DNA from 2 places in the Yinghuangia aomiensis genome. Region 2 is predicted to be linked to the other one. Evidence: riboswitches for the same ligand, from Rfam matches in the RefSeq annotation. Region 2 holds a riboswitch; the other holds the start of a gene.

Region 1 (14,234 bases), on a different contig from region 2:
TCGGGTTCGTCGACGACCGCCGTGTTGACCTCGACGACCTCGCCGTCGGCGGGGGCGAAGATGTCGCTCACCGACTTGGTCGACTCCAGTTCACCACAGGGCTCGCCCGCGGTGACCCGCGTGCCGACCTCGGGAAGCTGGACGAAGACCACGTCGCCGAGGGCGTTGGCCGCGAACTCCGAGATGCCGATGACGGCCGGGTCGCCGTCCGTCGTCAGCCACTCGTGGTCCTTGCTGTAGAGCAGGTGCTGGGGTGCGCTCACAGGTCCATTCTCCATTCCGGGAGGGCGGCGCCGATCCTCAGGGGATTTCGTGCCGGTTTGCGGGGTTTCGCAGCGGGGGTTCCGCCGGGGTTCCGCTGCGGGTCTTGCTGCGGGTCGTGCGCGGGCCGCCGGGACGGGCGGCCCGGGTCAGGCGCGCTTGTAGAACGGCAGGGCGACCACGTCGACGGGCTCGGCGGTGCCGCGGACGTCGACGGCCAGGCGGGTGCCCGGCTCGGTGCGGTCGACGGGCACGTACGCCATCGCGATCGGCGCGCCCAGCGTCGGCGACGGCGCGCCGGACGTGATCTCGCCGATCGGCTCCTCGGTGTCCGGGTCGAGCACCGCGTACCCGGCGCGCGGCACGCGGCGGCCGACGGCGCGCAGGCCGACGAGGGCCGCGGCCGGGCCCGCCTGCTCGCGCGCGGCGAGCGCGTCGCGGCCGACGAAGTCCTCCGGCTTGTCGAGGCGCACGACGCGGCCGAGGCCGGCTTCGTACGGGGTGCGCGCGGTGGACAGCTCGTGCCCGTACAGCGGCATGCCGGCCTCCAGGCGCAGCGTGTCGCGGCACGACAGGCCGGCGGGGATGAGGCCGTGCGGGACGCCGGACTCGGCGAGTGCGGTCCACAGGCGCTCGGCGTCGGCGGGGGCGCAGAACAGTTCGAAGCCGTCCTCGCCGGTGTAGCCCGTGCGGGCGAGCAGCACGTCCACGCCGGCGACGGTGGCGCGGTCGGCGGCGTAGTACTTGACCGCGTCGAGGTCGAGGCCGGTGAGCGGCGCGAGGATCGCGACGGCGTGCGGGCCCTGCACGGCGAGCAGCGCGTAGTCCTCCGACCGGTCGGCCACGGCGGCGTCGAAGCCGGCCGCGCGGGCGACGAGTTCGGCGGCGACCACGGCGGCGTTGGAGGCGTTGGCGACGACCAGGAACTCGGTGTCGCCGGTGCGGTAGACGATCAGGTCGTCGAGGATGCCGCCGTCGGCGTCGCAGATCATCGAGTAGCGGGCGCGGTCGACGCCGATCTTGGACACGTAGCCGACCAGCGCGTGGTCGAGTGCGCGCGCCGCCTCGGGGCCGGTGACCGCGATCTCGCCCATGTGCGTGAGGTCGAACAGGCCGGCGGCCTCGCGGACCGCCCGGTGCTCGGCCGACTCGCTGCCGTAGCGCAGGGGCATCCGCCACCCGGCGAAGTCGGTCATGGTGGCGCCGAGCGCGTCGTGCACCGCGTCGAGCGGCGTACGGCGCTCGCGGGGTGCCTCGGCGGCGGGGGAGGGGCTGGACGTCATCGGCTGGACTCCTCGCGGGTGGGGCCGGCGGCTGGGGCCGAAGGGAACCTGACCGCCATGATTTCGTGCGGATTGTCGCGATGTCGCGCGCACACGCGCCGGGCAGGCGGTGCGACGGCGCGCGATCGGCGGCTCGCCGGCACGCAAAGCGGCGCGGCAGCCCGCGCGGCAGGCGCGACGACGGGCGGGACAAGAGACGGCGCGAGCGGCGGCGCAGGCGGCGGGCACAACGGGCGGTCCGGCAAGGGGGCTCCCTGGGCGTCGCGCGGCATGCCGGACGGGCCGGGCACGCAGCACGGGGCTGGTGGGTCGCCTCCCCCTCTGTCATGGACCTGAGAGCTTCACGCGCGGGCCCGAGCGGAGTCGGGCGGACCGCGGCTTGCACCGTGGGTGAGCCCCGCCGGGCGTGCGCGGGACTGCTTTCCAGAGTCGCCTCACCCGCGCGGTACTTGGGGCCTGAGAGTTTCCGGGGAGGAATTGCTCCTTCGGCGCCCCGGGACGCTCGGCCGGAAGGCCGCGCGGCGTCGGGGGCTCTCCCGCATGGGGTCGAGGGCCGGTGTGAAGTTGTGGGCGCATGCTATCGGTCCCGCCCGCGGATGCCGCGGGCGTGTCGGAGGTTTCTCCGATCGGCACCCGCGGCTTCCGTTGCTAGCGTGGGCGCGACCAGGCCGGATACCGCGGCCGACCGGAGACGCACGCACCGCACAGGGAGGCTCGCCCGTGGCGACCACGCGCACCGCGACCACTGACTGGAAGGGCCCGCTCATCGGCGGCTCGGGGACCGTTTCGCTCGACTCCTCGGGCGTGGGGACCTACGAGGTGTCCTGGCCGTCCCGCGCGGAGGCGGCGAACGGCAAGACCAGCCCCGAGGAACTCATCGCGGCCGCCCACTCGTCCTGCTACTCGATGGCGCTCTCGCACGCCCTCGCGGGCCGCGGGACGCCGCCCGACTCGCTGGAGACCCGGGCGGACGTGACCTTCCAGCCCGGCGAAGGCATCACCGGCATCGTGCTGTCGGTCAAGGCGCACGTGCCGGGTATCAGCACCGAGGACTTCGCGGCGGTCGCGGCGGACGCCAAGGAGAACTGCCCGGTGAGCAAGGCGCTCAAGGCCGGCGTGCCGATCTCGCTGCAGGCCGAACTCGTCGGCTGAGCGGCGGACGCACGCGACGGCGGGGACCGGAAGGTCCCCGCCGTTCGCATGTCCGCGGCCGCCGCCCCGCCACCGCGCCGCCAGGGGGCCCCGCCACGCCCTAGGCTGGCCGCAGATCATCAATTGGAGGTGGCCTGGTGGCGTTCCCCGCGAACCATGTCGAGCAGTGCCTGGCCGCGGCCCTGCACGATCCGGCGCGGACCGGCGAGCTGCTGGCGGTGCTCGCGGACGCCGAGGTCTGGGTGCCGCTGCCCGCGGGCGGCAGCCCGCAGGACACCGAACTCACGCTGCCCACCACGGAAATCGACGGCATGCCGTACGTGCCCGTGTTCAGCTCCGAGGAGCAGCTGCGCCGCGCCGCGGGCCTGATGCCGTTCACCGTCGCCCCGGTCCGCGAGTTCGCCCGCGGCCTGCCGCCGCACGTCGGAATGGCGGTCAACCCGGGCGGCGAGGTCGGCATCCCGATACCGCCGCAGGGCGTCCTGGAGCTGTCCCGCCCGCCGGGCGCCGGGGCGATGGGCGCCCGCGTGACGCTGGCCGAGCCGGAGCCCGCCGAGGAGCCGTACGTCTTCCTCGCCGCGGCCGCCGAGGAGTTCGCCGTGACCCCGGTCGTGCTGACCGCCCGCCGCGCCCTCGGCGTCGTCGAATCCGACGCCCCGTGCCTGTTCGTCGGCGTCGAACTCGACCGCTGGCAGGAGGAGGACCGCCGCGCCACCGTGGCCGCGCTGGAGCGCGCCGTGGCCCGCGCCGGATCCCCGTGGCCGGTCAACCTCGTGCTCGTCGATCTCGCCCAAGACCCCATCGGCGACTGGATGCTGGACGCGGTCCGCCCGTTCTACGAACGCCCTTGACGCCTGTCGGCACATACGATGGTTGCCTTCGTCACGCACCGCACGGGGAGGACACCGGTGGCGTTTCCCGCCAACGAGGTCGAGCACGCGATGCGGCAGGTCGCGCCGCAGGGATACGAAGCCTACGAAGTCCTGCTCCAGGCCCTGGACCGGGGCCACGTCTGGATGCTGCTCTGGCAGGGACAGCCCGGCAGCCCGGACGCGCAGTACGGGAACATGGAGGTCCACGGCTCGCACTACGCCCCGGCCTTCACTTCCGAGGAGCAGCTCCGGGAGAGCCGCTGGGACCGCGGGTGGGAGGTGCACGCGGTCAAGGAGATCGGCGCGACGCTGTACCCGGACCGGTGGGGCATCTGGCTCGACCCGCACATGCAAGGCGGCGGGATCGGCATCCCGTTCCTCGACCTGCGGCGCATCGTCACCGGCCTGGACCGCACCCTGCCCGGGCCCCTGCGGGTCGGCGAACCCACCGTGCAGGACCCGGCGTTCTGGTCGATGGTGGCCGCCGAGCTGGCGGGCAGCGGCGTGGTCCGCGCCGCGCACCGCGCCTACGTCGAACCGTCCGTCGGCGCGCCCCGCGTCGTCCTCGGCATCCGCACCGCGGACGCAGACCCGGCGACCACCGACCGCGTCCACGCCGCCGTCGCCCGGGCCTCCGCGGCGATGCCCGGCGGCCCGCTGTCGTGGGTGCCGCTCGACGACCCGTACGACCCGGTCGCCGGCTGGCTCCGGGACCACACGCGGTCGTTCGTCTGACGCCGGCCCGGAAGCCGGGCCCCGGCCGGCCCGCCGCGTGCCCGGTCTGCCACAGTGCCCGCCATGCGTGAGATACGGATGGTGCTGTCGCTCGGGCAGCGCTGGGCCCTGCTGGTTCCGGGCGCGGTCATTACCGCGGTGGGTATCGCCCTGATCGCCGTCGACGTGTCCCCGTTCGGTCTCGGCGCCGGGCCCGTGCTCCTTTTCATGGGCTTCTACTCGGCGAGGTTCGCGACCGTGCTCACGCCGCACGGCCTCACCCTGAAGGCCTTCACCACGCGGCACTTCGCGTGGGGGGAGATCGCCGCCGTCGAAGCCAAGCACACCCTCGGCACCTGGTACGTGCGCCTCACCCTGACGAGCGGCCGCCGGGTGCGCGTGCGTGTCCCGCTCGACGGCCCGGGGCAGCGCGACCCGGACTTCCACGCCAAGGTCGCGACGATCTGGCACTGGCGGGAGGCCGGGGTCGCCGCGGCACGGCAGGCCTATCTGCAGGCCTACCCGCAACAGCCGACCCCGCCCCAGCCCTACGCCTGACGATTCGGCCGCGCGTCAGCCGCGTTCCACCGCCGTGCGCACCAGTCCCACGGGCGGGCTGCCCAGGTCCAGCAGTGCGGTGTGGAAGCGCTCCAGCGTGAAGCCCGTGCCCCACGCGGCCTTCGCCTCGTCGCGAAGGTCGCGCAGGGCGAGCTTGCCCCACGTGTAGCAGCCGTAATTCCAGTCGAAGGTGCCACGGCGGGCCTCGCTCGCCGCGGCGGTGCGGGCGAGGTGGGCGTCCGCCATGAACCGGCGGGTGGCCTCCGCGACGTCCATCGCGCCGGTGTGCAGGCCGATCGCCGCGGCCAGCCGGGTCACCCGGATCAGCGCCTCCAGGCACATGCCGATCGCGTAGCGCGGATCGCCGGCCCGGAAGCCCTCCTCCAGGCACACCTCCTCGATGTAGTGCGCCCAGCCCTCGGCGAACGACGACGAATGCAGCACCCGGCGCACGTCCGACGGCGCCCGCCGCAGCGCGCGGCCGTGCGCGAAGTGCCCGGGCGCGACCTCGTGGACGGTGATCGCCGGGAGCGTGGTGCGGCTGAAGACCGACAGCCACTCCTCGATCTCGTCGGCCGGCCAGTCCGGCTCGGGCGGCGTCACGAAGTACCAGGACGGGGCCTCCGGCTCGCCCGGCGCGTTCCACGACATCATCGCCATCGCCCAGCGCATCGACTCCGGCGCGGGCCCGACCTCGCACACGCCGTCGACGTACGGCGCCAGCTTGCGGGCCCTGGTGAACTCGATGACCTCCAGCGTCTGCGCCCGCGCCTCGGCGAGGACCCCGTCCGCGTCCGGATGGTCGGCCAGCAGCTCCGGCACCAGGTCCTCGACCGTCCGCGCCGGGTTGTACGCCTTGCACGCCTCCGCCAAGAGCCCCCGCAGCCGGTCCCGCTCGGCGTCCGCCCGCTCGGCCAGCCTGCCGAGGTCGACCTCGACCGCGTCCGCCGAACCCATCAGCCGGGCCAGCGCCGCACCGCCGAGGGCCGTGTCCGGGTCGCCGACCTGCGTGGCCCGCTCCAGATGCGCGACCAGGCGGCGCAGCGAGGCCAGCGCCTTCTCGCCGACCTCCCCGTCCTCCGGCCGCACCGCGGCGGCCTGCCCGCGGGCGGCGCCGAGCAAGGCGTCGGCGACCGGCGCGGTCACCTGGTCGAGCGACGCCAAGGCCATGTCGACGGCGTCCGGCCACTTCTCCAGGTGCCGGGAGCGGGCCAGCGCGCGCTCCTCCGCGGGCGCGTACTCCCTGTCGTAGACGGAGAGTTCGAGGTTCTCCAGGTGCGGGCGCGGGTCTCGGCGGTGCATCTCCAGCTCGCCGTGGACGACGCGCGTGTGCTCCTCGAACGCGGCGATGTGCGCCTCGTCGTGCGGGTCGTCCAGCGGTGGGCCGCCCAACGCGTCGAGCGCGGCACGCACGCCGGCGGGGGAGAGGTCCTGAATCCGGCCGTCGTATTCGTGCAGGCCGGCACCCTCTCGGGCGGAGGCGAGGGAGAGATCGCACAAGGCGCGCAGTCGGGCATCCATTCCCCGAGGCTACCCAGCGGTTCCCGCCGGACCCACGGAAAACGGCGGTCCGCCCCGGGGGACCGCGCTGCCCGGACAACAAGGCACAATTTCTGCCATGCCGCCTCAGGAGATCCAGGAGATCTACAGCCACACCGTCCAACAAGTGCTCGACCTGACCGGCATCTTCGTCTTCGCCGTGGCGGGCGCCCTCACGGCGGTACGCAAGAACTTCGACGTCATCGGGATCGTGGTGCTCGCGGAGGTCACCGCCCTCGGCGGCGGTGTCATCCGCGACCTCATCATCGGCGACGTCCCGCCCGCCGCCTTCCGCGACCTGGGCTACTTCATCACCCCGCTCTTCGCCGCCTTCATCGTCTTCTTCCTGCACCCGCAGGTCGAGCGGATCTACGCGACGATCGACATCTTCGACGCGGCCGGCCTCGGCCTGTTCTGCGTCACCGGCACCGCCAAAGCCTTCGCCTACGGCCTCGGCCCCGTGCAGGCCGCCGCGCTCGGCATCGTCACCGCCGTCGGCGGCGGCGCCATCCGCGACGTCCTCGCCAACGAAATCCCGATGCTGCTGCGGTGGGACCGGGAGATCTACACCGTGCCCGCGATGCTCGGTGCCGGCCTGGTCGCGGCCCTCGTGGAAACGGACACGCTCAACGCGATCACCGCGACCTGCGCCGCCGTATTCGCGTTCGCCTTCCGCGTCCTCGCCCTCCGCTACAACTGGCGTGCGCCGCGGGCCTGGCGCCGCAACTCCGAGGTCTTCGAAAAGTACGAATAGGCCGGCGCCCCACCAGGCCGGGCGGCACGTGCTGGGGAACTCTGCCCGCCGCGCGTACCCAACCGGCGCGACCGGCGTTGCACCTGATGTGTGGGAGATCCAGCAACCCCTGACCTACGACGCCGACGTCCCCCCGCCCCCGCCGCGCGGCTTCCTCGCCGCGCGGTGGCTCGCGCTGCGCCTCGCCCTCGACGCGGTGCTGCCGGGCGGACCCCGCTACGGACGCGTGCGCGCACCCCGCCCGCGCGGCGCGAAGGCCGCCGGTGACGCGTCGGCCACGGCCGCCCCGCGCCCGGACGCACGCGTCGTACCCGCCCCGCGCTCCCCGCGAGACCCGCGGGAATCCGGCGACGGCCCGGCACGCCGCAACCGACTGGCGGTACGCGACTAGACTTCGCGATGCGATGGCCTACTTCGATCACGCGGCGACCACACCGATGCGCCCCGAAGCCGTCCGGGCCATGACCCGGCAGCTCGGCGTCCTCGGCAACCCCTCGTCCCTGCACGCATCCGGGCGCCGGGCACGGCGCATCGTCGAGGAATCCCGCGAGATCCTGGCCGAGGCCGTCGGCGCGCGGCCCAGCGAGATCGTGTTCACCGGGGGCGGCACCGAGGCCGACAACCTCGCCGTCAAGGGCCTGTACTGGGCCCGGTCCGGCGAGGCCCCCGTGCGGCGCCGCATCCTCGCGTCGCCCGTCGAACACCATGCGGTCATGGACCCGATCGACTGGCTGGTGGCCCGCGAAGGCGCCGAGGTCGAATGGCTCGACGTGGACAGCGACGGCCGCGTGTCGCCCGACGTGCTGCGCACCGCCATCGCCCGCGACCCGGACGGCGTCGCGCTGGTCAGCGTCATGTGGGCGAACAACGAGGTCGGCACGGTTCAGCCGATCGCCGAGCTGGTGGACGTCGCACACGAATTCGGCATCCCCGTGCACGCCGACGCCGTGCAGGCCGTCGGCCAGGTGCCGGTCGACTTCGCCGCCGCCGGACTCGACGCGATGACCGTCTCCGGACACAAGCTCGGCGGGCCCCTCGGCTGCGGCGCGCTCGTGCTCGGCCGCCACCTGACCCCCGTCCCGGTCCTGCACGGCGGCGGCCAGGAACGCGACGTGCGGTCCGGCACCCTCGACACCCCGGCCATCGCCGCGTTCGCCGCGGCCGCCGAGATCGCGGTCCGCGAGCAGCCCGAGTACGCGGCCCGCGTCGGCGCCCTGCGCGACGACCTGGTGCGGCGCATCCTCGCCGAGATCCCCGACGCCGAACTCAACGGCGACGCACGGCTCGACCCGGCCCACCGCCTGCCCGGCAACGCGCACTTCTCGTTCCCCGGCTGCGAAGGCGACTCGCTGCTGCTGCTCCTCGACGCCCGCGGCATCGAATGCTCCACCGGCTCGGCCTGCTCGGCCGGCGTCGCCCAGCCCAGCCACGTGCTGCTCGCCATGGGCCGGGATGCCGCCCGCGCCCGCGGCTCGCTGCGCTTCAGCCTCGGCCACACGTCCACCGCGGACGAGGTCGAGCAGCTCGCCGGAGCCATCGGACCGGTGGTGGCCCGGGCCCGGATGGCGGGACTGACGGCACAGCGGCGGTAAGCAGGCCCCGGGCGCCGCCCCGCGCCCGTGAGCGGCCGCGGATATTGCCGCCGGGCGGGGGCCGCGCACCCCGTACCCTGGTGGGGCCATGACTGATCACGACGCCACCCTGCCGCCCGCCGTCTGCGAGCCGCTGCCGATGCTGCCCGAGCCGAGCGCCGGGACCGCGCGCCCGGAGCAAGGCACGCTGCCCGGGCCCGCCGCCGCGGGGCGCCCGCTGCGCGTCCTCGCCGCGATGTCCGGCGGCGTCGACTCCGCGGTCGCGGCCGCCCGCGCCCACGAGGCCGGGCACGAGGTGACCGGCGTGCACCTGGCGCTGTCCGAGAACCCCAAGTCGTTCCGCACCGGCGCCCGCGGCTGCTGCACGCTGGAGGACGCCCGCGACGCGCGCCGTGCCGCCGACGTCATCGGCATCCCCTTCTACGTGTGGGACCTCGCCGAGCGGTTCCGCGAGGACGTCATCGAAGACTTCTTCGCCGAGTACGAGGCCGGCCGCACCCCCAACCCGTGCCTGCGCTGCAACGAGAAGATCAAGTTCGCGGCGCTCCTGGACCGGGCCTTGGCACTGGGCTTCGACGCGGTCTGCACCGGCCACTACGCGGTGGTCGTCGACGGCCCGGAAGGCCGCGAACTGCACCGCTCGGTCGACCAGGGCAAGGACCAGTCGTACGTGCTCGGCGTCCTGGACGCCGACCAGCTCGCGCACGCGCTCTTCCCGCTCGGCACCGACACCAAGGACGACGTGCGCGCCGAAGCCGAGCGCCGCGGCCTGGCCGTCGCCCGCAAGCCGGACAGCCACGACATCTGCTTCATCGCGGACGGCGACACCCAGGCCTTCCTCGCCACCCGGCTCGGCCGCACGCCCGGCGACATCGTCGACCGGGACGGCACGAAGCTGGGCGAGCACGAGGGCGCGTACGCGTACACCGTCGGCCAGCGCAAGGGCCTGCGCATCGGCCGCCCCGCCGACGACGGCAAGCCGCGCTACGTCCTCGACATCTCGCCGGTCACCAACACCGTGACCGTCGGCCCGGCCGAGGCGCTCGACGTCGACGGCCTCACCGGCATCCGCCCGCGCTGGTGCGGCCCCGCACCGACCGGCGTCCTCGACTGCACCGCGCAGGTCCGCGCGCACGGCGACGAGTACCCGGCGGTCGCGGAGATCGACGGCGACACCGTCCGCGTCCGCCTGCACACCCCGATGCGCGGGGTGGCGCGCGGCCAGGCGGTCGTGCTGTACGACGGGACGCGCGTCATCGGATCGGCGACGATCGACGGCACGAGCAGCGCCGCCTAGCGCTCCTCCCTTGCCTGCGTGGGCAGTTCGCCCGGGAGCCCCGCCCCGGGCGGGCACGGCCCTGCCCGCGCCGTCCGGCAAATCCCCCCGAGCTTGCGGCCGTTGCCTGTACACCCCACCGACCCTGCCCGGTCGATATGACGATCACATGATGTTTGGCGCCTTCGCCGGATTTCCGGATCTCCTGTTACGCAGAAGGCAACTTCGGTGACCGGCTGGGTAAGAGTAGGTAGCGAAACCACTCTCCGGCCCGCGTTCCCCGCGCCGGCCGGGCCTTTCGCTGGGTGTGCACGCTTCGGGACTCGGGGGCTTGGGAGGGGAGCGATGGCCGCAATCGTGCTGGTGCACGGGATCGCACAGGAGTTCAGGTCGGCCCGCAGCCTGGAGGACGAGTGGCTGCCCCGGCTGGCCCGCGGCGTGAAAGCCGCCGGCTACCCGGAGACCGCGGACCGTTTGTGGAAATACCGCCAGACCCGCCGCGGGATCGATGCCCGCATGGCCTTCTACGGCGACGTCATGCGCCGCCACCCGTCGCAGCCCGACGCCGCCGAAGCCGACGGCCTCCGGCACGCGATGGCCGACCGCATAGGCCGCGAATGGCTCGACCGCGCCGCCGCCCGCAGCTCCGCGCCGCCCGAGCGGCAGCGGGCCGCCCGCGAGATCGCCCGCCTCGAAGGCGGCCCCGACCAGACCGGCCGCACCGTCGTCCTGTCCCCGACCTGCGGGCTCTCCGGCCTCAAGTGGTTCGCCGCCGACGGCCCCGGCTCGGCGGGCGGCTTCGTCACCAAGGCCCTCGGCCAACTCACCCGCTACCTGACCGACGACGCCACCCGCAACCGCGTCCTCGACCGCGTCGCCGCCGACATCGGCTTCGACACCCGCGTCGTCATCGGCCACTCCCTCGGCGCCGTCGTCGCCTACGAGGTCGCGCACCGCCTGCGCCGCCCGCTCCCGCTGCTCATCACCCTCGGCTCGCCCCTCGGCCCCGACACGTGCATCGACGACTGGGTCCGCCCGCAGCCCGCCCAGCCGCCCGCGTACGTCGAACGCTGGATCAACCTCGCGGACCGCGACGACCTCATCGCCGCCGAACCCCGCCTCGCCCAGCTCTTCGCCGGCCACACCCCCAACACCGGCCCCGAACTCCGCAGCGGCTACACCCTCGAACACGGTGCGGCGCCGCACAACCCGGACTTCTACTTGATGCGCCGCGAGATCGGCAAGAGCATCGGCGAGGCCTTCGCGGCCTGAGCCGACGCGCGACTCCTTCGACCGAGCGGGCGGGGCCCTTCCACTCCGAGGAAGGGCCCCGCCTGTGCGCGTACTTGCGGTGGATGCCACCGATCCCGCGCCGCGAGACTCGCCGTCCGGCGGTCGCGGGCGGTGTCCGGCCCGCGTCAACTGCGGGCATGCAGGCGGTCGGCTGCCTGCTGCCTGCTGCCTGCTGCGTCGGGAGGGAGGCGTGCTCCGGTCGCCCGCTCTTGACGGTTTCCACGCCCGCAGTCGCGTCTCTTCGCCCACGGCCGCGGCTGCGGGCCGTACCAGGGCAGATGGGCGGCTGCGGTCCCCGACGGCCTCGGTGTGCCCCTCCGCACAGGTGCCGCCCGCGCCCGCCCGCGGTGGCGCCGCACGCCCGCGTCGCGGACCGCCGCGTCCGCCGGCCCGCGGAGGCCCCACAAGACCTGCGAGTGACCTGCGTCACGACCTGTCACGGGGGCTGGGGGAGCGGTGTCTTGAGGCCGAACCCCTGGAACACGGAGGAGACGCCATGATGGAGAGCACCAAGGTCCTCGTGATCGGCGGAGGCTACGCGGGCGTGATGGCGGCCAACCGCCTGACGCAGCGCGACGATGTCGCGGTGACGCTGGTCAACCCCCGCCCGAGCTTCGTCCACCGGGTCCGCCTGCACCAGCTGGTCGGCGGGACCGACAGCGCGGTCGTCGAATACCGGAAGGTCCTCAACGATCGGGTGCGGCTGGTCGTCGACACCGTGGCCCGGATCGACGCGGCCGAGCGCAGCGTGGCGCTCGCGTCGGGTGGCGCGGTCGGCTACGACTACCTCGTCTACGCGGTGGGCAGTGGCAGCGCGGGCACGGAAGTGCCCGGCGTGGCGGAGTTCGCCTACCCGGTCGCCGAACTGGAGGACGCGCAGCGGCTGCGCACGATCCTCGACGGCGAGCCCGCGTCGGCCGCGGTCACCGTCGTCGGGGCGGGCCCGGCGGGCATCGAGACCGCCGCCGAACTGGCCGAAGGCGGGCGCGCGGTGACCCTGCTCTGCGGCGGGGTCCTCGGCCCATACCTGCACGCGCGGGGACGGCGCTCGGTCGCCAAGCAGCTCGCCCGCCTCGGGGTGACGGTGCTGGACGGCCCGGACACCCGGGTGACGGCCGTGACCGCGGACACCGTGCGACTCGCCGACGGCCGCGAGCTGCCGAGCCGGGTGACGATCTGGACGGCGGGGTTCGCCGTGCCCGACCTGGCCGCCCGCAGCGGCCTGAGCACCGACGCGGCGGGCCGGCTGCTCACCGACGAGACGCTGACGAGCGTGGACGACCCGCGCATCATCGCCGCCGGGGACGCCGCGGCCCCCTCGGACCTGCCGCTGCGGATGAGCTGCCAGGCGGCGATGCCTCTGGGCGCGCGCGCCGCCGACACGGTGCTGTCCCGGATCGCGGGGGAGGAACCGGAGACGCTGAACCAGTCGTTCGCCGCCCAGTGCATCAGCCTGGGCCGCCACACCGGCATCTTTCAGTTCGCCACCCGCTCCGACGTCGCGGTGTGGTTCAACGTCGACGGCCGCATGGGCGCCAAGCTCAAGGAAACCGTGTGCACGGGCATCGTCAAACACCTGTCCGACGAGGCGGGCAAGCCCGGCGGGTACCGCCTGCACCGGATCTCCGGAGGCACCGCGCGGCAGCGGCACTTGGCCGCCAAGCGCGTCGACGAGCGGGTCACGGCCGGCCTGGCGGTCTAGCCGGGTGCGTGCGGCGGTGCCCGCTTCCGGGGCACCGCCGCGCCCCTGCGCCCGCGAAACGGAACGTGTCCCGATCACGGTCCTACGGCCCCCGACCACGCGGTCAGTACCCTCGACCCCGTGACCACGACCCCCGACGCCACCCCCACCCCCGCGTCCCCGTCTCCGTACCCCTGGCTCCCCGCCTCCGCCACCGGTGTCGGGTCTCTCCCCGGTACCGACGCCCGTGAGGCCGTGCGGCTCGTCGTCGGGGAGCTGGGGCAGTTCCCGCACCTGCCGGAGCTGCCCGACCGCGGGGTCGGGGCGGACCTGACCGGCCGTGGTGCCGGGCTGCTGGTCGACCTGTTCGCGGAGGTCCAGCCCTCCGGCTGGCGGTTCGCCGACCGGCCCGGGCGGGATCACCGGCGGGCGGTGTCGTGGCTGCGGGAGGACCTCGACGCACTCGAGGAGTTCACGCAGGGTTACCGCGGCCCGCTCAAGGTGCAGGTCGCCGGGCCCTGGACGCTGGCCGCGACGATCGAACTGGCGCACGGGGACAAGGCCTTGGCCGACCCCGGTGCCTGCCGCGACATCACCGGGTCCCTCGCCGAAGGCCTCCGCAACCACCTCGCCGACCTGCGGAAACGCGTTCCCGGCGCGGAGTTCGTCGTGCAGTTCGACGAGCCCGCGCTGCCGGGCGTGCTGGCCGGCACCGTGCCGACCGCGAGCGGGTTCGGGAAGCTCCGGGCGATCGACAAGGGTGTGGTGCGCGACGCGCTGGCCACCGTCGTCGATGCCGTCCGAGGCCCGGCGGCCGTGCACAGCTGCGCGCCCAACGTCCCGATCGGCCTTCTGCGCCAAGCCGGGGTCAAAGCCGTGTCCCTGGACTTCTCCCTGCTCCGCGACCGCGACGAGGAGGCGATCGGCGAGGCGGTGGAAAGCGGCGTCGGATTCCTGTTCGGGATCATCCCTTCGCTGCCTCCGGCCCCGGTCTCCGCGCGGGTGGCGAACCGTGCCACGACCAGGGGAAACACCGGCGCGGGAGCGCGTCCGTTGTCGGATCCGGCCGGTACCGTCAGGGGTGTCAAGACGCTGTGGCAGCGGCTCGGCTTCCGTCCGGAGCAGTTGGGCGCGGCCGTGGTCGTGACGCCGGCGTGCGGCCTGGCCGGGGCGGATCCGGCGTGGGTGCGCCGGGTGCTCAAGCACAGCGTGGAGGCCGCCCAGGTGCTGCACGAAGCACCCGAAAGCTGACCAGGCAC
Region 2 (14,234 bases):
CGGGCTCCCAGGCCGGACTCCGGGGGCGTGGCGGGGCCGAGCGGCGATGCTTCCGCGTCGGGGCTTCCGCGCGGTGGAGTGCCAGGGCCGGGCGACGGGCGGCGTGGCACCGAGCCGCTGGGGCTCCACGGGGCGGCCGACGGCGTGCCCGGGGGTCGGCCCGGCGAGGGCCTCACGCAGCCCGGCGAAGGCGTCGCTCAGCCCGGTGGGGATGGCGCGCGCCCGACACACCCGGGTGCCGGCACGCCCCCGGCCGGCGACGACGGCCCCACTCACCGCCACACGCCCGAACACGGACCCGACCGCGCCGCGGGCCAGGCGCCCGCGTCCGGGCGTCGGCCCGGCGAGGCGCCTTCCGAGCCCGGTCAGGACAGCGCGCGTCCGGCTTCGCCCGGCCACCGTGCTCCCCGGCGCGGCCAGGCGTCGTCCCAGGAACCCGACGGTGGCGGCGCGCGTCCGGCGGCGCCCGGCCATCGGGCGTCCGACCGCGGGCGGGCCGCGCATGCCGGGCGGGGCGGCGACGTCGTGCCGCTGCGTCCGCGGAGGTCCGGACACGGCGGCGAGCCCGGGCACGCGGCGGGGCGCGGGGCACGCGGCGGCGTGTCGCGGCTGTTCCGCGCCGAAGGCATGTCCGGCACCACGTCCGAACTCCCGGAGCCGGTCGGCACGCCCGGCGAGCCCGGTGATCCGTCCGCGGCGCCCGGTCCCGACCGGGGGAGCGACGCCAAGCGTTCCGCCGACGACCGCGGCCGTCCGCACGACGAGCGCGGCGCCGGCCACGCCGACGCCGGTCACGACGGCGCGCCCGGGGACGGCAACGGTCCCCAGGGCCCTCGCGGCCCCCAAGGCCCGCGCGGTCCCGGCGGCGACGGACCCGACGGCCCCGACGGGCCGCAAGGCCCCGACGATCCGGACGACCCCGACACCTCCGACTTCCCCGAGCACCCCCACACCGACGAACCCACCGGCCGCCGCCGGCTCCTCGGCGCCGTCTGGCCGCCCCGCGTCAGCCGGGCCCAACTGATCGTCGGGCTGCTGCTGTTCGCGCTCGGGGCCGGGCTCGCCATCCAGGTCCGCAGCAACACCGAGTCCGATCCGCTGCGCGGGGCGCGCGAGTCCGACCTGGTGCGGATCCTCGACGAACTCGAACAGCGCACCCAGCGCCTCGACTCCGAGAAGCACCGGCTCGAAGTGGCCCGCGACCAACTGGAAAGCAGCAACAACCGGGCCGAGGAAGCCCGTCAGCAGACCGAGCAGCGCGCCCAAGTCCTCGGCATCCTCGCGGGTACCGTCAAAGCCACCGGCCCGGGCATCACGCTGACCATCAACGACCCGCTCGGCAACGTCCGCCCCGACATGCTGCTCGACACGCTGCAGGAACTCCGCGCGGCGGGCGCCGAGGCGATCCAGATCAACCAGGTCCGGGTCGTCGCGTCCACGTGGTTCGACGAACCGACGCAGGGTCAGATCGTCGTCGACGGGCAGCGCGTGACCGCGCCGTACACGTTCAAGGTCATCGGCAACCCCCAAGACCTGCAACCTGCTTTGAACATCCCCGGCGGTGTGATCCGCACCCTGGAGAAGAAGCAGGCCCAAGCCGTGGTGACGCCCTCTCAGCAGGTCGTCGTCGACGCCTTGCGGGTGCCGACGGCGCCTGACTACGCTCGCACGGCACCGGGCGACGACAAGGGCTGACCCCGCGATGATCGAGACCTGACAGAATCGTCGTGAGCGGCGGCGGACCAGCGCTGCCGGCCCGCCGTACCCGCAGTTCCGGGCAGCGCCATCCGGCGGCCCACGAGGCGACACGAGGCAAGGAAGACAGGACGGATCCCGCATGTATCCCGAGGACCTCACGTACACGGCGGAGCACGAGTGGGTGCGCTCCCTCGGCGACGTGGACGGGACCGTGCGGATCGGCATCACCGAATACGCGCAGGACGCCCTCGGCGACATCGTGTTCGTGACGCCGCCTCGGGTCGGCGCGGTCGTCGAAGGCGGCACGCCGTGCGGCGAACTGGAGTCGACGAAGAGCGTCAGCGACGTCTACGCCCCCGTCAGCGGAACCGTTGTCGCCGTGAACGACGTGCTGGATACCGTGCCCGAACTCGTCAACTCCGACCCGTACGGCGACGGTTGGATGTTCGAGGTACGCCCCGACGACCCCGCCGCGCCCGGCGCGCTGTGGGACGCCGCGACGTACGTCAAGAGCCTGGACGCCTGACCGATCATGAACGCGTCGGGTGTCCCGCGGATCTTCCGCACCATTTCGAGTACAACCTTTTTCTGCACGACATTGAGTACAACCTTCAGTACAACTACGACATGTACCTGCCCCATGGGCGGGCCTGGCTCTCTCGGGGAGGTTCTCGCGTGAAGTTGTTCGCGAGGCTGTTCGGTCGTTCGCGTCGCGCGGAGCAGGAGGCGCCGCAGCAGCCTCCGGCCGGCGTGCCGTACCCCGGGACCGGTCCGGCCGCTCCGGGCGCGGTTCCGCCGGGCGCCGCGTCCGGCGCCGACCCGCGGATAAGCGGAGGCCATCCGGGCGCTCCGGCGCCGCAGCCGTACGGCGGTCAGCCGCAGCCCGGGCCGGTGCCGTACGGCGCGCCAGCCGACACGATCTCGTGCGCCAACTGCGGCAACCCGAACCCGGCCGGCAGCCGCTTCTGCTCCAACTGCGGCAACCCGCTGCGGCCGGACGTCGAACGCCCGTCCGAGCAGACGTCGACGATCTCGATCACCGGCATCGAGGCCCTCGACGCCGAACCCGCGCCGCGCGAGGTCCTCAGCCCCGAGGCGCAGGCCGCGGTCGAGGCCCTCCCGCCGGGCACCGCCCTGCTGGTGGTACGCCGCGGACCGAACTCGGGCAGCCGCTTCCTCCTCGACTCGGACCGCACCACCGCGGGCCGCCACCCGGAGAGCGACATCTTCCTGGACGACGTGACGGTGTCCCGCCGCCACGCGGAATTCCGGCGCGGCGCCGCCGGGTTCACGGTCGCCGACGTGGGCAGCCTCAACGGCACCTACGTCGGACGGCAGCGCATCGACGAGGTGCCGCTCGCGGCCGGCGACGAGGTACAGATCGGCAAGTACCGCCTGGTGTTCTTCCCGAGCCGCCACGCGCAGATCGGCAGCGGGGAGCACGCGTGACATCAACGCCGCCGCGGGCCGGCGGCGGACGTGCGCTGGTCGGTATCGGCGAGGTGATGGCGCTGCTGCGTCCGGAGTTCCCGGACGTCAGCGTCTCCAAGATCCGCTTCCTGGAAGCGGAAGGCCTCGTCGAGCCGCAGCGCACGCCCTCGGGCTACCGCAAGTTCGGACCGTCGGACCTCGACCGCCTGCGCTACGTGCTGCGCGCCCAGCGCGACCAGTACCTGCCGCTCAAGGTGATCAAGGACCACCTCGACGCCATCGACCGCGGCCTGGAACCGGCCGAGGACGGCCTCGGCGCGGCCTTGGCCGCCGCCGACGCGTCACCCCCGGCCCCGGTGTACTTCACCCGGGCCGAACTGCTGGCGGCGGCGGGGATAGACGACGCGGCCCTCACCCGCCTGGAGGAATTCGGGCTGATCGAGGCGCGGCGGGTGGTGGAGGTCGCGGGGCCGGAGGCCGGGGGTGCGGACTCCGACGCCGCGGCCGGCGTTCCGGCGGCGCGGGGGAGCAGCGCGGGAGCAGCCGCAGCCGTGCGGGCGTTCGAGCCCGGGCGCGCGGCGGACGATGGTGTGAAGGGTGGCGCGGGCGCCGACGTGGTCACGGGTGACGTCGGCTTTGCGGTGCCGGGCGTGTCGGCGGATGTACGGACGGTCGACGCCGTCGACTCGGCTGTGACCGGGCCTAGCGGTGGCGTCGGGGCCGTGCGCGACGCCGCTGCCGACGTGGTGCCGGGCGACGGTGCCGCGATGGCGGTCGACGTCTTGTCGGCGCAGGTTCTCGACGCCCAATGGAACGGTTCTGCGGGACCGCCGGCGGCGCGTGGGGCCGCCGACGCGATGGATGCCGCCGATGCGGCGCCGGACGACGCCCCGGGCTCGGGGCGGACGACCGATGCCGGCGCGGATGCCATGTCGAGCGACGTGCCTTCCGCCCGTGCCGCTGTGGCGCCGGAGCCGACCGACACCCAGGCCGCGGTGCCCGGGGAACCGGCTCCGGCTGCCGACGATGCCGCGGCGACAGCCTCGGCCGCCCCGAAGACTCAGCCCGCCGCGGCGGCCACGGCGGAGACGGCGGACGAGGCGGCTGCGGTGTCGGGCGACTCGGCCGCGGCCGCCGCGCCCGACAGCCCCACCGACGCGCCGTCGACGGCGCCCGCAGCCCTGACGTCCTCCTCGGGGCCCGAAGCGGCCCGGGCCGCCCACCGGGCGCCCGACGCCGACGCTGCGGACACCGAGGCGAAGGCCGCCCCGGGCGCCGCAGAGACGCGCACCGATGCCCCGGACGGCCCCGTGGCGGACACGACCGGTCGGAACCGACCCGACGATGTCCTCCAAGGCCCCTTGGCCGACGTGCGCGACCAGGCACGGCCCGGCGGCTCCGATACCCCCCTGGGCCCCGCGGCCGACGCGGGTTATCAGGGGCAGGACGGCGGCGGTGTCGGGACTCTCCCCGGCCCCGCAGCCGACTCGCGTGTCCAGGAGCAACCGGGCGCCGACGATGCTCTCGACACGACCGCAGGGGAGGCCGCGTCGTCCTCTCGCGCGCCGGACCGGGAGCGACCCGGTGCCGGCCATGCTGTCGGGACCGCCGCGGGGGAGAACACGTCGTCCTCGTCGTCCCCCCACGCGCCCGAGCGGCCTATGGTCGGTGGCCCCACGGCCCCGCCGCCGATCGCCACCCAGACCGGTGCGGCATCGTCCGCCGAGGCCAAGCCCGCCGCCCGCCCGGCCTCCGCACGCGCCACGGCGTCCGGCGCCGACCCGGTCCCCCGGACCGTCCTCCGCTACGACGGCGACGCCCTCGTCGTCGCCCGGCTCGTCACCGCGCTGGGCGAGTACGGCCTCGAACCGCGCCACCTGCGCCAGGTCAAGGCGGCCGCCGACCGCGAGGCCGCGCTGGCCGAGCAGATCGTCGCGCCGTTGCTGCACCGCCGCGGCGCGGGAGCCAAGTCCGGCGCCGAGGAAACCGTCCGCGACCTGCTCTCCCTCACCTCCCGCCTCCACACCGTCCTGGTCAGCTCCGCCCTACGCCCCCTCCTGGACCGCTGACCGACAGCGGCCTCCGCCGCGCACAGGCGCACGCGGCGGACGGCCGCCGCGCCACGACAGCTCGCGTCCCGAACGACACACCGCGCCGCCGGACGGCGAGGCAACGGCGTGTCGCGGGCCCCGAGGGGCCGAACAGCACACCTCGCGATCGACATCGCCGCCCGCTCGGCTTGGACGCCCGGCTCCGCCCGCCGGCAGTCCGCGGCTCAACCCGGCCCCGGACCGGATGCCGCCGACTCGCCGCCGGTCCGTCGTGGCCGTGTCGAGCAGGTGGGGTCCGCGGACTCGCGCGCCCGCAGTTCCCGCCCGCCGACGGCGCAGCCCATCCGCCTCCTCACCCGTCCCGCGCCCGCCCCTCGCCAGGCCAAGCGCTCCCAACACCCCATGCCACCCCCCTCCTCACCCATCCGGCCCCCGCCCTCTCGCCCCCTCCTCCACAGCCCCTCAGCGCGGCCGATTCCGTTGCAGTCATGTGAAATTCCGGGGGGTGCACGTTTACCGGCGGCGGAGAAAATGCGACGAATCCGTGTGCGAATGGGGCCGGGGGGATCTGTGCTCGTCACCCGAGCGCGCTAGTGTGGCGATGTGAACGAGCTTGAGGTCGTGGGCGTCCGGGTGGAGATGCCTTCCAACCAGCCGATCGTTCTCCTCAAGGAGACCGGCGGCGATCGCTACCTGCCGATTTGGATCGGGCCCGTGGAGGCGACGGCGATCGCCTTTGCGCAGCAGGGCGTGGTGCCGGCTCGGCCGTTGACGCATGACCTGTTCCGGGATGTGCTCGAGGCACTTGGTCAGGAGTTGACCCGAATCCGGATCACGGATCTGCGTGAAGGGGTGTTCTACGCCGAGTTGGTCTTCGCGAACGGGACCGAGGTCAGTGCCCGGCCGTCCGACGCGATTGCGCTGGCGCTGCGTACCGGGACGCCGATCTTCGGTGCCGAGGCGGTGCTCGACGAAGCGGGGATCGTCATTCCGGACGAGCAGGAGGACGAGGTCGAGAAGTTCCGGGAGTTCCTGGACCAGATCTCGCCCGAGGATTTCGGCACGACGAGTCAGTGACAGGCCACCCGTGACAAGCCGGTAGTCGGGCGACGTCGGGCAATCAGTACCGGGTACTTCCGGAGCCGGTCCGCGTGGGCGCGGGCCGGCTTTCCGTTTCGACGTCGCAACCCTTGCGCGATCGAGTGAAATACGCCGATCTGCCCGGCCACCCGAACGGGCCGATTCGATCAACTGGGGTGCGGAACCGACAGAGGGCGGTCGCCATGCGTACCCTTGTTGCCGAGTATCCAAACGCAGATTGAGAGATGCGTCACTCGGCGTGCCGAATGCGGCGGTCGTTGACGCGCTGTGGGTGACTGCCTACCGTCGAAATCGACAGTTCCGGGGGTGAGCCGTGCGCGTTGCACTCCGCCGCATGCGGCCCGGGACTCACGGCATTCCTCTCGCCGCAGGCAGGTGCGGGGAGACGAAACGGAGGTCGGCGTGAGCAGCACCGGCGACTTTGCGGGCGAAGCCCGCGCGGCCCGCCCGCTGACGCCGCACGGCGTGCCCCGGGAAGCGGCGTCCGCCGACGAGTCCGGCGAGGTCGGCTACCGCGGCCCCACCGCGTGTGCCGCGGCCGGCATCACCTACCGCCAGCTCGACTACTGGGCCCGTACGCAGCTCGTCGAGCCGAGCATCAGACCGGCGCACGGCTCCGGCACGCAGCGTCTGTACAGCTTCCGCGACATCCTCGTCCTCAAGATCGTCAAGCGGCTCCTGGACACCGGGGTCGGCTTGCAGAACATCCGTGTGGCGGTCGCCCACCTGCGCGGGCGGGGCGTCGAGGACCTGGCCGGGATGACGCTGATGAGCGACGGCGCGAGCGTGTACGAGTGCACCTCGTACGACCAGGTCGTCGACCTGGTGCAAGGCGGCCAGGGCGTCTTCGGCATCGCCGTGGGCGCGGTGTGGCGCGAGGTCGAGGCGTCGCTGGGCCACCTGCAGGGTGAGCGCCCGGACACCGGCGAGGTCATCTACCGCGCCCATCCCGCCGACGAACTCGCCCGCCGCCGCCGGGAGCGGGCGGGCTGATCCGGCCACCCGCCGGAACCGCCGCCGCGGTCCGCGGCGTCCCTTCCGGCATGGCTCACCGGTTGGTTCCCGCCCGGCTCGCCCGCGCGCTGCGGACGCGTCGGCGGCAGCGCATCGCGTTCCAGACCACCGTCCTCGTGACCGTGCTCGGCCTTGCCCCCGTGACGTGGATGTACGCGGTCGCGGGCGGCCGCCTGCGCACGGTCTCCGATGTGCCGCCGACGCCGGTCGCGTTGGTGCTCGGGGCGGGGATCAAGGACGGCGAGCCGTCCCGGCTGCTGGCGCGTCGCCTGGACGTGGCTTTGGACCTGTACCGGGCGGGCAAGGTGAAGGTGCTGCTGGTGTCCGGCGACAACGGCCGGGACTCGTACAACGAGCCGGATGTGATGCGCCGTTACCTGGTCGCTCGCGGAGTGCCGGAGAAGCAAGTTGTCGCCGACTATGCGGGATTCTCGACTTGGGACTCCTGCGTACGCGCCAAGAAGGTGTTCGGGGTCGACCGGGCGATCGTGGTGACCCAGACGTTCCATCTGCGCCGTGCTCTCGCATTGTGCGACGCGGCCGGGGTGACGGCCTACGGGGTGGGCGACGACTCGCTGCACGGCGAACTGATCGGCGTAACGCTGTACGGCGGCTTCCGCGAGGTGTTCGCGGCGTACAAGGCTCTCGGCGAGGCGGTGCTGAAACCGGAACCGCAGGCGCTCGGCCCGCACGAGCCCGGCGTCGACGAGGGCTTGGCCGCGGCCCGCTGAACCGTCCGCGGAAGCGGCTGCCGAGCGCCCTCGCGAACCCCTTGCGCCCGTGCGGGGTGTGCCGCCGCCGGGATGTCGCACCGATGCGCGATCATCGGAGGAAATGCGACAGAAGCCGGGCATCCTGCATCTCGACATGGACGCGTTCTACGCGTCGGTCGAACAGGCCGCCAAACCGAGTCTGCGCGGCAAACCGGTCGTCGTGGGCGGCATCGGCGGCCGCGGGGTGGTGGCCACCGCGTCCTACGAGGCGCGACGGTTCGGCGTGCGCTCCGCCATGCCCACCGCGGAGGCGCGGCGGCGCTGCCCGAACGCGGCGTTCCTGATCCCGCGCTTCACCGCGTACCGGGACGTCAGCGAGCGCGTCATGGGCCTGCTCGGGCAACTGTCGCCGCTGGTCGAGCCGCTGAGCCTGGACGAGGCGTTCGTCGACCTGGAGGCCGGCCCGCACGGCGAGGAACTCGACACCGCGGGCGCGACCGAGCTCGCGGTACGCCTGCGCGCCGACATACGGGCCGCCACCGGCCTCACCGCGTCCGTCGGCCTGGCCACGTCCAAGCTGGTCGCCAAGATCGCCTCGGAGGCCGCCAAGCCCGACGGCCTCGTGGTCGTTGCACCCGGTGAAGAGCACGCCCTGCTCGACCCGTTGCCGGTACGGGCGTTGTGGGGTGTCGGCCCGGCCACCGCCGAGCACCTGCGCAAGGTCGGCATCACCACCATCGGCGAGCTGGGCGCGGCCGACCCGGACGAGCTGGTCCGGATGTTCGGCCAGGCCCACGGCCGCGGCCTGCACGACCATGCGCTCGGCATCGACGACCGGCCGGTGGTCGCGGAACGGGATGCCAAGTCGGTGTCCGTCGAGGACACCTTCGAAGTCGACCTGGTCGACCGGGCCCGGGTGGCCGCCGAACTCGACCGCTTGGCCGCCCGCTGCGTCGAACGCCTGCGCGCCGCGGGCCGGTCCGGCCGCACCGTCGTGGTGAAGATGCGGCGCTACGACTTCAGCACGCTGACCCGCTCGGAGACGTTGCGCGCCCCGACGGACGACTTGGCGGTGGTCCGGGAAACCGTGCACCGCCTGGCCGCGCAGGTCGACTTCACCGGCGGCCTGCGGCTGCTGGGCGTGGGCGTCGCGTCGCTGGCGGACTTCGCCCAGCAGGATCTGTTCGGGGAAGTCGCGGGGGCGGACGTCGGGTTCGCCGGGGGCGGCGACGAGGCGGCCGACCTGGAGGTGGGGAAGGCGGCGGACGAGGACGCGGCCCCGGCTGCGGCGGGCACCGGCGAGCCCGCCCCGGGCGAGGAGGCCGCGGCCGAGCACGGCCCCGAGGACGGCGCCTACGGCCCCGTCCCGGTCTTCCACCCCGGCCGCTTCGGCAACGCCAAGTGGCTCCCCGGCCAAGACGTGACGCACACCGAGTACGGCCCCGGCTGGGTCCAAGGCAGCGGCGTCGGCCGCGTGACCGTGCGCTTCGAGACACCGGGCTCGGCGCCCGGGCGGGTGCGGACGTTCCCGGTGGACGACCCGGACGTGACGGCATCGGCGCCGCTGCCGCTGGTGGCGGAGGGGGAGCCGCCGCAGGGCGGGTGAGGATCGCGGCGCACAGCGGCGGCTGCGCCTTCCCGTCAACTACCCGCGTAGACCCCCTCTCTCCGTTCCCCCGGGTGATCTTCCGCCTATCCGTCGGCGGCGCACTGGTAGCGTTGAGGGCGCACCAACAGTCGCGCGGGAGAGTCCCGGACACCGATCCGGGCGCCGAAGGAGCAACCCCTCCCCGGAATCTCTCAGGCACCCGTACCGCGTGGCCATGGGCACTCTGGAAAGCAGTCCCGTTCGGGTTCCGCCGGTTTTCCGGCGGAGTGCGGCCGGGGCTCACCGACGGTGAAAACCCGTTCCGCGTTTCTGCGGCGCCCGGGTGAAGCTCTCAGGTATCGATGACAGAGGGGGAGGCAGAGAGGTCGCGCGACCCGCGCGGTCTCCTCCGCGACACTGGAGGCCTCCACGTGAGCTCGTCGTCATCGCACCACGCGTCCGGTCCCGGCAGCCTCGCCGCGCTCGAGGCCGCGTCGCCGTTCACCACCCGGCACATCGGCCCGGATGCCGACGAGCAGGCCAAGATGCTGGCGCACGTCGGCTACGGCTCGCTCGACGAGCTGACCGACGCCGCCGTCCCCGGCGCCATCCGCACCCTCGAGGCGCTCGACCTGCCCGCCGCGGTCACCGAGGCCGACGTGCACGAGCAGCTCCGCGCCCTCGCGTCGCGCAACACCGTGCTGCGGCCGATGATCGGCCTCGGGTACTACGGCACCCACACGCCGCCGGTCATCACCCGCAACGTGCTGGAGAACCCGGCCTGGTACACGGCCTACACGCCCTACCAGCCGGAGATCTCGCAGGGCCGCCTCGAAGCGCTGCTGAACTTCCAGACCATGGTCGCCGACCTCACCGGCCTCCCGGTCTCGGGCGCGTCGCTGCTCGACGAAGGCACCGCCGCCGCCGAGGCCATGACGCTCGCGCGCCGCGCCGGACGGGCCAAGAGCAACGTGTTCGTCGTGGACGCGGCGTGTCTGCCGCAGACGATCGCCGTGGTGCGGACGCGTGCCGAGGCGCTCGGCATCGACGTCGTCGTCGCGGACACCTCCGCGGGGCTGCCCGAGGGCGAGTTCTTCGGTGCGCTGCTCCAGTACCCGGGTGCCGACGGCCGGGTGCGCGACCTCGCGCCGCTCATCGCGGACGCGCACGGCCGCGGGGCGCTCGTCGCGGTCGCCGCCGACCTGCTCGCGCTCACCCTGCTCGCCTCGCCCGGCAGCATGGACGCCGACATCGCCGTCGGCACCACCCAGCGGTTCGGCGTGCCGATGGGCTTCGGCGGCCCGCACGCCGGCTACATGGCGGTCCGCGACAAGCTCGCCCGTTCGCTGCCCGGCCGCCTCGTGGGCGTCTCCGTCGACGCCGCGGGCGACCAGGCCTACCGCCTCGCGCTCCAGACCCGCGAGCAGCACATCCGCCGGGAGAAGGCCACCAGCAACATCTGTACCGCGCAGGTGCTGCTCGCCGTCATGGCCGGCATGTACGCGGTCTACCACGGCCCCGAGGGCCTTGCTGCGATCGCCCGCCGCACCCACCGGTACGCCGCGGTGCTGGCCGCCGGGCTGCGCGCGGGCGGGGTCGAGGTCGCGCACGGCGCGTTCTTCGACACCGTGCACGTCCGTGTCCCGGGCCGGGCGGCCGCGGTGCGCGAGTCGGCGCGCGGCGAAGGCGTCAACGTGTACCAGGCCGACGACGACCACGTGTCGATCAGCTGCGACGAGACCACCACCCGCGAGGACCTCGCCGCCGTGTGGCGTGCCTTCGGCGTCGCCGGGCAGGACGTCGCGGCGCTGGACGAGGCCACTCCGGACGCGCTGCCCGAGGGGCTGCTGCGCACCGACGACTACCTGGCCCACCCGGTCTTCCACGCGCACCGCTCGGAGACGGACATGCTGCGCTACCTGCGCGGCCTCGCCGACAAGGACTACGCGCTCGACCGCGGCATGATCCCGCTCGGCTCGTGCACCATGAAGCTCAACGGGACGAGCGAGATGGAGCCGATCACCTGGCCCGAGTTCGCGCAGATCCACCCCTTCGCGCCCGCCGACCAGGCGGCCGGCTACCTGGAGCTGATCCACGGCCTCGAGGACGCCCTGGTCGCGGTCACCGGCTACGACAAGGTCTCCATCCAGCCGAACGCCGGGTCGCAGGGCGAACTGGCCGGGCTGCTCGCGGTGCGCGCCTACCACCGCGCCAACGGCGACACCGGTCGCGACGTGTGCCTGATCCCGTCGTCGGCGCACGGCACCAACGCGGCGAGCGCCGTGATGGCCGGGATGCGCGTCGTGGTGGTCGGCACCGGGGAGAACGGCGACGTCGACCTCGACGACCTCAAGGCCAAGATCGAGGCGCACCGGGACAGCCTCGCGGTGCTCATGGTCACCTACCCGTCCACGCACGGCGTGTTCGAGGAGCACATCGGCGACGTGTGCGCGCTCGTGCACGACGCGGGCGGCCAGGTGTACGTGGACGGCGCGAACCTGAACGCGCTGGTCGGTCTGGCGAAGCCCGGCGCGTTCGGTGCGGACGTGTCGCACCTGAACCTGCACAAGACCTTCTGCATCCCGCACGGCGGCGGTGGTCCGGGCGTCGGCCCGGTGGCGGTCCGCGAGCACCTCGCGGCGTACCTGCCGAACCATCCGCTGCAGCCGACCGCGGGCCCGGCGACCGGCGTGGGGCCGATCTCCGCGGCGCCGTGGGGGTCGGCGGCGATCCTGCCGATCTCGTGGACGTACATCCGCCTGATGGGCCCGGACGGCCTGAAGCGCGCCACCCAGGTCGCGGTGCTGAGCGCCAACTACATCGCCAAGCGCCTCGCGCCGCACTTCCCGGTGCTCTACACGGGGCCCGCGGACCTGGTCGCGCACGAGTGCATCGTCGACCTGCGGGGGATCACCAAGGCCACCGGCGTGACCGTGGACGACGTCGCCAAGCGGCTCGTCGACTACGGCTTCCACGCGCCGACGATGTCCTTCCCGGTGCCCGGGACGCTCATGATCGAGCCGACCGAGAGCGAGAACCTGCACGAGATCGACCGGTTCTGCGACGCCATGATCGCCATAAAGGCGGAGATCGACCGGGTCGGCGCCGGTGCGCTGCCCGCGGACGACAACCCGCTGGTCAACGCCCCGCACACCGCGGCCATGGTCGCGGCGGACACGTGGGAGCACGCCTACGGGCGGGAAGAAGGCGCGTTCCCGGGCGGCATGACGCCGGCCGGGAAGTACTGGCCGCCGGTGCGGCGCATCGACGGGGCATACGGCGACCGCAACCTGGTGTGCTCCTGCCCGTCGGTGGACGCCTACGAGAGCTGAGCCCCGACCCGCTCCGCCGTCACGGACAACGCCGGAGGGCCACACCCGATCGGGTGTGGCCCTCCGGCGCTCCCACGTCGTCGTGGGCGGGGATTGCGGTGCGGAGTACGCCTCCTGAGGCCCCCTCAGGCGGCGAGTCGGACGCGCGGGCGGTGCGGAGCGATCATGCGGCCGTCCGGCAGCAGTTCCCCCGTGTCGTCGAACAAGACCACTCCGTTGCACAGCAGGCTCCAACCCTGCTCGGGGTGGGCCGCGACCACGTGGGCGGCTTCCCGGTCAGGGCTGTCGGCCGGTGGGCATTGCGGTTGGTGCTGGCACATCGTCGTACCTTCTCGGTGTGTTCTCGCGATGCCTCGCGATGGGGCCGGACGCCTGCCGACCGGCCGGTGCGTTGGTCGTGCGTTCGTACGTGCGTTCCGGACACGACCTGACTCGTATCCGATCCCAGTCTCCGCCCGCGGAGGCGCTCCCGCAGCGGAATTCGCAGTTCTCACCCGAGCGCGTCACCGGGTTTCCACCGAGAGGGTCAGGCGAAGGCCGCGCGAGGACTATACGAGGGTTGCGCGAGGGGCGTGCGAGGACCGCGCGGGGGGTCAGGCCTGGGTCGTGGTGAGCACGTGCGCGCCGCGGGCGACCAGGGTGTGCGCGAGTTCCGCGGCCGGATACGGGCGCAGCGGCTGCACGCCCGGGGGTGCCGGGGCGAGCGGCACGAGGAGGTCCTGCCAGCCGGCCAGGTCGGCGAGCCAGAGGGCGACCGTGTAGAGGCCGGGGATGTGCAGCAAGCGCAGTTCGTAGTAGCCGCGTTCGACGTGCGGGAGGCTGCGGACGGTCGCGACGGCGGCGTCCGTGCCGGTGGTGAAGGGGCCCTCGGTGAACCGGGCCAGGGGAGGGCCGCCGACCGGTTCGGCGACCTCGACGGCGCCGACGGTGCGCCCGCGTTCGTGGATCAGCCAGCGCCAGCCGACCGGCCGCGCCGCCTCGACGCCGCGGCCCGCGGCGAGGTCGGCGAGGTCGATTTCGAACATCCGGTGCGGGCAGACGGCCGTCGGGCCCGGCACGTCCGGGTCGGCGTCGTCCGCCTCGGCGTCGGGAGAACCGGACGGGCCGGCGAACGCGGAGTCCGGGGGCGGTGCCGTGCGCCGGCGGGGCGTGGCGAGCACGGCTCGCACCGCCTCACGGGCGTGCTCGGGCGTTTCGGGCACACGCAGGACCATGAGACCGCCTCATTTCTGAAACAGCATCCAGGGTTACGCCGCGATGGGCGTGGGTCGAGAAAAAGCCGTCGAGAAAAAAGCCGCTGTGCCGG

Evidence for each region. Region 2 has a riboswitch for glycine ahead of gcvP (aminomethyl-transferring glycine dehydrogenase). Riboswitches for the same ligand answer to the same signal wherever they lie in the genome.
Region 1: linked by a shared signal. The riboswitch ahead of gcvT (glycine cleavage system aminomethyltransferase GcvT) and the one ahead of gcvP (aminomethyl-transferring glycine dehydrogenase) in region 2 are both predicted to bind glycine.

The regions. Positions count from the first base shown of each region.
Region 1 is NZ_BAABHS010000001.1:135,954-150,187, forward strand. Features, by position in the region: gene gcvH (glycine cleavage system protein GcvH) at 1-263, opposite strand, end outside; gene gcvT (glycine cleavage system aminomethyltransferase GcvT) at 411-1,544, opposite strand; glycine riboswitch at 1,978-2,093, opposite strand; gene ABEA93_RS00560 (OsmC family peroxiredoxin) at 2,265-2,696, shown strand; gene ABEA93_RS00565 (enhanced serine sensitivity protein SseB C-terminal domain-containing protein) at 2,834-3,547, shown strand; gene ABEA93_RS00570 (enhanced serine sensitivity protein SseB C-terminal domain-containing protein) at 3,605-4,303, shown strand; gene ABEA93_RS00575 (hypothetical protein) at 4,367-4,840, shown strand; gene ABEA93_RS00580 (DUF885 family protein) at 4,856-6,361, opposite strand; gene ABEA93_RS00585 (trimeric intracellular cation channel family protein) at 6,459-7,133, shown strand; gene ABEA93_RS00590 (hypothetical protein) at 7,162-7,524, shown strand; gene ABEA93_RS00595 (cysteine desulfurase family protein) at 7,538-8,725, shown strand; gene mnmA (tRNA 2-thiouridine(34) synthase MnmA) at 8,814-10,022, shown strand; gene ABEA93_RS00605 (hypothetical protein) at 10,347-11,273, shown strand; gene ABEA93_RS00610 (NAD(P)/FAD-dependent oxidoreductase) at 11,791-12,996, shown strand; gene ABEA93_RS00615 (methionine synthase) at 13,117-14,226, shown strand.
Region 2 is NZ_BAABHS010000023.1:70,486-84,719, reverse strand. Features, by position in the region: gene ABEA93_RS42195 (DUF881 domain-containing protein) at 1-1,695, shown strand, start outside; gene gcvH (glycine cleavage system protein GcvH) at 1,838-2,224, shown strand; gene ABEA93_RS28340 (double zinc ribbon and FHA domain-containing protein) at 2,374-3,147, shown strand; gene ftsR (transcriptional regulator FtsR) at 3,144-5,198, shown strand; gene ABEA93_RS28330 (bifunctional nuclease domain-containing protein) at 5,784-6,257, shown strand; gene ABEA93_RS28325 (MerR family transcriptional regulator) at 6,684-7,274, shown strand; gene ABEA93_RS28320 (SanA/YdcF family protein) at 7,325-8,026, shown strand; gene ABEA93_RS28315 (DNA polymerase IV) at 8,130-9,614, shown strand; glycine riboswitch at 9,741-9,834, shown strand; glycine riboswitch at 9,837-9,969, shown strand; gene gcvP (aminomethyl-transferring glycine dehydrogenase) at 10,112-12,928, shown strand; gene ABEA93_RS28305 (DUF5999 family protein) at 13,054-13,248, opposite strand; gene ABEA93_RS28300 (hypothetical protein) at 13,522-14,142, opposite strand.